One region of the Pseudoxanthobacter soli DSM 19599 genome, then DNA from elsewhere that is predicted to be linked to it. Evidence: predicted binding sites of a transcription regulator. Region 1 holds the regulator's gene; the other holds the start of a gene.
The links. The regulator HrcA, encoded in region 1, represses chaperone genes, less so after heat shock. The targets are predictions, from matches to a motif close to GTTAGCACTCNCNNNNNGNGAGTGCTAAC.
Positions count from the first base shown of each region.

Region 2: a site for HrcA is predicted at 1,900-1,928, ahead of groES (co-chaperone GroES). Genes of this name have one in related genera too.

Region 1 covers NZ_FRXO01000003.1:499,575-502,915, forward strand. The annotation lists gene rdgB (RdgB/HAM1 family non-canonical purine NTP pyrophosphatase) at 1-623, opposite strand, end outside; gene rph (ribonuclease PH) at 632-1,354, opposite strand; gene hrcA (heat-inducible transcriptional repressor HrcA) at 1,692-2,774, shown strand; gene BUF17_RS09790 (sulfate transporter family protein) at 2,862-3,341, shown strand, end outside.
Region 2 covers NZ_FRXO01000001.1:571,891-575,231, forward strand. The annotation lists gene groL (chaperonin GroEL) at 1-1,333, opposite strand, end outside; gene groES (co-chaperone GroES) at 1,453-1,767, opposite strand; tRNA gene BUF17_RS02430 (tRNA-Lys) at 2,106-2,181, opposite strand; gene BUF17_RS02435 (ATP-binding protein) at 2,397-3,341, opposite strand, start outside.

The sequences.
Region 1 (3,341 bases):
GCGAACAGGCGGAAGGCGCGGGCGCGGTGGGACAGTCCGCCGCCGTCCGCGTCCAGTCCATGCTTTTCCTCGCTCGACATCTCGCCGAAGGTGCGGTCGTGGCCGTCGGGCAGGAACATCGGGTCATAGCCGAAACCGCGCTCGCCGCGCGGCGGCCACACCAGCGTGCCGTGCACCTCGCCGACGAAGGTCTCGATGTGCCCGTCCGGCCAGGCAAGGCAGAGCGCCGCGACGAACTTCGCCCGCCGCGCCTCCGGCGTCACCGCGCCGGCGGCCTGGAGCTTTTCCTCCACGTTCCGCATGGCGCGCGCGAAATCCTTGTCCGGCCCGGCCCAACGCGCCGAATAGATGCCCGGCGCGCCGTCGAGGGCATCGACCGCAAGACCGGAATCGTCGGCGAGCGCCGGAAGACCGGACGCGGTCGCGGCGGCGACAGCCTTAAGCCGGGCGTTGCCCTCGAAGGTGGTCTCGGTCTCATCCGGCTCCGGCAGCCCCAGCGCGCCCGCCGACACCGTCTCGATGCCGAAAGGCGCCACGAGGAAGCCGATCTCGGCGAGCTTGCCCTTGTTGTGGGTGGCAACGACGAGGCGCGGTTCGGAAAGGCGGCGGGCGGGTTGGGTCACGATGGGCCTCAGAGGATCGCGAGCTTCTGGAGCTCGACGAGGCGGCGGGTGCCGGCCTCGGCGAGGTCGAGCATCGCCAGGAATTCGTCGCGGCTGAACGGCTTGCCTTCCGCGGTGCCCTGGATCTCGACGAGGCCGCCGGAACCGGTCATCACGAAGTTCGCATCGGTCTCGGCGGCGGAATCCTCGACATAATCGAGATCGAGCACCGGCCGGCCGCCATGGATGCCGACGGAGATGGCGGCAATGTGGTCGGTCAGCACCGGCCGGCTCACCATGCCGCGCGCCTTCATCCAGGCGATGCAGTCGTGAAGCGCGACCCATGCGCCGGTGATCGAGGCGGTGCGGGTGCCGCCGTCCGCCTGGATCACGTCGCAATCGACGGTGATCTGGCGTTCGCCGAGCGCCTCGAGATCGACGATGGCACGCAGCGAGCGGCCGATCAGGCGCTGGATTTCCTGGGTGCGGCCGGACTGTTTGCCGGCGGCGGCCTCACGGCGGGTGCGCTCGTGGGTGGCGCGCGGCAGCATGCCGTATTCGGCCGTCACCCAGCCCCGGCCACCCCCGCGCAGCCACGGCGGCACCTTTTCCTCAAGGCTCGCGGTGCACAGCACATGGGTGTCGCCGAACTTCACGAGGCAGGAACCTTCCGCATGGCGCGTGACGCCCCGCTCGAGGGTCACGGACCGCAGTTCGTCTGCGGCGCGCTTGGAAGGGCGGGACGTCGTCATCGAGGCAGGTATCCTTTGCGGTCTGGCCCGCGGCGCCCGAGCGGCGGCTGGCCTGTTTCACGTTTACGGCACTCGCGACGCGCGGCTGGCTCAGGCCAGGCCGGCTTCTCCGGGCGATGATCGGGACCGCTTGCGCTGAAAATCCACGCGCTTCTACCGCCCGGAGCCCATCGGCGGCAAGCGGCCGGCGACGAGCGGCGCCGCCGCAAGCGGATTTTCGGCGTGGAGCGAACCGTTTCATGCAGGAAACCTTGCGGGAATCCTTGCCGAGCCGCACGCGGCATCCTTTATTATCGTCAGGGCCTTGGGTGGGGCTGATGTGAAACGAGAGGATGCGATGACGGCCGAACGCAGACGCGAACCGTTGTCGCCGAGTGTGATCGACCTCGACGAGCGGTCGCGCGAGATTTTCCGGCGGATCGTCGAGACCTATCTCGATACCGGCGAGCCGCTCGGGTCGCGCACCCTGTCGCGCCTGCTGCCGATGACGCTGTCGCCGGCTTCCGTGCGCAACGTGATGGCCGATCTCGAAGCGCTCGGCCTGGTCTTTTCCCCCCACACCTCCGCCGGGCGGCTGCCGACGCAGCGGGGCCTGCGCTTCTTCGTCGATGCCATGCTGGAGATCGGCGACCTCGCCACCGAGGAGCGCGACCGCATCGAAGCGCAGATCCGCACCGGCGGCGGCGGGCGCACCTACGAGGGCCTGCTGACAGAGGCGAGCCAGATGCTGTCCGGCCTGTCGCGCGGCGCGGGCATGGTCATCACCAGCACGGCCGACCTCAGGCTCAAGCACATCGAATTCGTCCGCCTCGACCAGGCCCGCGCACTGGCGGTGCTCGTCGGCTCCGACGGCTCGGTCGAGAACCGGCTGGTGACACTGCCGCCGGGCCTGCCGTCCTCTGCGCTGGTGGAGGCGAGCAACTATATGAACGCCCACATCCGCGGCCGCACTTTGTCGGAGGCCAAGTCGGAGCTGGAGCGCGTCAGCCTCGCCGAACAGGCCGAACTCGACGAGATCACCCGGCGCCTGGTGGAAACCGGCCTCGCCGTCTGGTCGGAAGCCGGCGACGAGCGGCCGGGCACCCTCATCATCCACGGCCGCGCCAACCTGCTGGGCGATCTCAAGGCCGAGGAGGATATCGAGCGCATCCGCCTCCTGTTCGACGACCTCGAACAGAAGCGCGATCTCATCCATCTGCTCGGGCTCGCCGAATCCGGCGACGGGGTGCGTATCTTCATCGGGTCGGAGAACAAGCTGTTCTCGCTGTCGGGCTCTTCGCTGGTGGTCTCGCCCTACCGGGACACCGAGAACCACATCGTCGGCGTGCTCGGCGTCATCGGGCCGACCCGGCTCAACTATGCCCGCATCGTGCCCGTGGTGGACTACACCGCCAAGCTGATCGGCCGGATCGTCGGCTGACCGTCATCGTCCCGTTGCCGGCCGCGGCGTCCCGACCCGGCGCGATGCGGCGCCGTGCCCCGTCCTTCCGGAGGAACCATCGCTTTCATGTTCAACGATGCCGTCGAAGCCTTCCGCGAGGTCCTGACGCCCCCGTTCCGCGCGATCCTGCTGCGCTCGGTCGCCATCACCATCGGGCTCCTGATCGTGCTCGGCATCGGGCTGGAGGCGTTGCTGACGTGGGCGCTCGACCTGCCCTATCCCTGGCTCAACGTCACCGCCTCGATCCTTGGCGGCGTCGGCATTCTCATCGCGCTCGCCTTCATGGTCGGGCCGGTGACGTCGCTGCTCGCAGGCTTCTTCGCCGACGACGCGGCGGAGATCGTCGAGCGCACCCGCTTTCCCCAGGACCCGCCCGGCGTCGCATTGCCGCTCGGCCGTTCGCTCGTCGTCACCATCCGGTTCGCGCTCGTCACCCTCGCCGGCAACATCGTTGCCCTGGCGCTGCTGCTGGTGCCGGGCGTCAATATCGCCGCGTTCTTCGTGGTGAACGGCTATCTGCTCGGGCGCGAATATTTCGAAGCCGCC
Region 2 (3,341 bases), on a different contig from region 1:
GGCGGACGATCTCGACGCCGGTCTTCTGGTCGTCGTTGGCGGGCTTCACGCTGTCGAGCGCCTTCAGGGCGCGCAGGAGGGCGAGACCGCCACCCGGCAGGATGCCTTCCTCGACCGCGGCGCGGGTCGCATGGAGCGCGTCGTCAACGCGGTCCTTCTTCTCCTTCACCTCGACCTCGGTCGCGCCGCCGACGCGGATCACCGCGACGCCGCCGGCGAGCTTCGCCAGACGCTCCTGCAGCTTCTCGCGGTCGTAGTCCGAGGTGGTCTCCTCGATCTGCGCCTTGATCTGTGCCACGCGGGCCTCGATGTCGGAACGGGCGCCGACGCCGTCGACGATCGTGGTGTCTTCCTTGCTGATCGACACCTTCTTGGCGCGGCCGAGCAGGTCGAGCGTCACGTTCTCAAGCTTGATGCCGAGATCTTCGGAGATCACGGTGCCGCCGGTGAGGATCGCGATGTCCTCGAGCATCGCCTTGCGGCGATCGCCGAAGCCCGGAGCCTTCACGGCCGCGATCTTCAGGCCGCCGCGCAGCTTGTTGACGACGAGCGTGGCGAGAGCCTCACCCTCGACGTCCTCGGCGATGATCACCAGCGGGCGGGCCGACTGAACGACGGCCTCGAGCACCGGCAGCAGCGCCTGGAGCGAGGAGAGCTTCTTCTCGTGGATGAGGATGTAGGGGTCTTCGAGCTCGACGCGCATCTTCTCGGCGTCGGTCACGAAATAGGGCGAGAGGTAGCCGCGGTCGAACTGCATGCCCTCGACGACCTCAAGCTCGGTCTCGAGCGACTTGGCTTCCTCGACGGTGATGACGCCCTCGTTGCCGACCTTCTTCACGGCCTCGGCCAGGAAACGGCCGACTTCGCTGTCGCCGTTGGCCGAGATGGTGCCGACCTGCTCGATTTCCTCGTTGGTCGTAACCTTGCGGGCCTTGGACTTCAGGTCCGCGACCAGCGCCTCGACGGCGAGGTCGACGCCGCGCTTCAGGTCCATCGGGTTCATGCCGGCGGCAACCGCCTTGGCGCCCTCGCGAACGATCGCCTGGGCGAGCACGGTGGCGGTGGTGGTGCCGTCACCGGCGAGGTCGTTGGTCTTGGAGGCGACTTCGCGGACGAGCTGGGCGCCGAGATTCTCGAACTTGTCCTCAAGCTCGATTTCCTTGGCGACGCTCACGCCGTCCTTGGTGATGCGCGGGGCGCCGAAGGACTTTTCGATCACGACATTGCGCCCCTTCGGGCCGAGCGTGACCTTCACCGCGTTGGCGAGGATGTCGACGCCGCGCAGCATCTTGTCGCGCGCGTCGACCGAGAACTTAACCTCTTTGGCAGCCATTGGATTTCTCTCCAGATATCTCTTGGACCCAGGCCTCGGGCCGCGGGACTTGTCCCGGGCGTCACGTCGAGGCGGATCCGGATTTCAGCCTTGGAAACGAAAGGTCCGGTCGGGCCTCGTCAGGCCGCCTTCTGGGCGGTAACGGTGGCCTCGATCACGCCGAGGATGTCGCTCTCCTTCATGATGAGGAGATCCTGGCCGTCGATCTTCACCTCGGTGCCGGACCACTTGCCGAACAGAACCCGGTCGCCGGGCTTCACGTCGAGCGCGATCAGTTCGCCCTTGTCGTTGCGCGCGCCGGGACCGACGGCGACGACCTCGCCCTCCTGGGGCTTTTCCTTGGCGGTGTCGGGAATAATGATCCCGCCCTTGGTCTTCTCTTCAGCGTCAATGCGACGGACGACGATGCGATCGTGCAGCGGCCGGAACGTCATGGTTATTCCTCCATGCAAGGCTAGGATGACCCATTTCTTCCAATCCGGGCGGACCCTCATGAGGCGTGCCGACCCGGTGCGACGTCGATTTGGGGGAATTCACCGGGCCGATCAAGAGGGGGACGAAAAAATTTTGGCACTCGTGCGAGGAGAGTGCCAGCATCCGCTCCGTCGGCCATCCGCAGAGCCGCGAAGCGGCGTCACCGGCAGGATTAAACACACGATCAGACAGTGCCTTACGGCGAAACCATCGCCCGGTCCGGCGCGCCAAGCCGCGCATCAGCGATTTGCGCGGGGTCGATCGAATTGTGAGGGAAGGTCGCGATCAGCGAAGGAAGTGGTGGGTGTACAAGGGCTCGAACCTTGGACCCGCTGATTAAGAGTCAGCTGCTCTACCAACTGAGCTATACACCCGTCCGTCCGGCGCCGTTGGCGTCGTCGTGAGCGGTCATATACGGGGATCGGATCGCCGACGCAACACGCTATTTTCGATTTTTCGGAACGGGCCTGTGGATGAATCCCCGACGCCGCACCCGGGACGGCCGTGCCGGGGCAGACCGGCGCAGGGGTTTCGGACCTGCGACGCACTGCGATGAAAGGTCTTCGGAAACGCCCGTACGGGCAGGGACTTACCGCCCTTCGGCCAGCAGGACGGCCGGATTTTCCGTGCCGGCATCGAGATCGTGGATCCGCACCTGCGGACAGACGCGCCGCGCGATGTCGCAGAGATGGCGATGGTGGGTGAGATAGATCACCTGCCCCACCCCGGCCATGTCGGCGAACAGCCGGAACGCCTCCTCGGCGCGGAAATCGTCGAAGGTCTCCATGATGTCGTCTGCCACGAACGGCACCGGGCGGCGCGTCTCGGCGAACTCGTGGTAGCCGGCAACGCGCAGCGCCAGATAGAGCTGGAAGCGCGTTCCCTTGGAGAGTTCGTCGGCGAGCTTCGAGGCACCGTCCGCGGCGATGGCGACCAGAATTTCGCCGTCCTTGCCCGGCTGGGCGGCCAGCCCGCGATAGGCGCCGCGACTGATGGTACGGAATGCTTCCGAGGCGCGGGCCATCATCGCGCTGCGGTGACGGTCACGATAGAGGCGAAGCGCATGGCCAGCGGCGGCGGCCCCGATCCGCAGCCTCAGATATCTATGCGCGCCGTCCTCGATCTCCAGAAGCGTGGTCTGGCGGCGTTCCTCGATCCGCGCGACCGCGTCGTCGCCGCCGATGGCATTCAGGCGATCTTCGGCCTTGCTGTGCGCGGAGAACAGCTCCCGCACGCGGCCGTCCTCGCCTTCGAAGCGCGCATCCAGTTCCGCACGCTCGGCTTCGAGCGCTCTGCGCTCCACATCGCCCAGCACGGCCTCGGCCTCCTCCAGCGTCGGCAGGTTCGTCGCATCGAGGATGTCGCGGACGATGTCGTCCTGCTGCCGGCGCAGCTCCGTCCGCCGCTCGATGGCCCGCAGCACGGTCTCGGCTTCGTTCAGCGTCTCGACGCCGAGGAACGCGGTGATTTCGTCGCTGCGGGCCTTATGGCCGGAAAGCGCGGCGGCGATCTCCCGGCCGGTGTCGACGGCCTC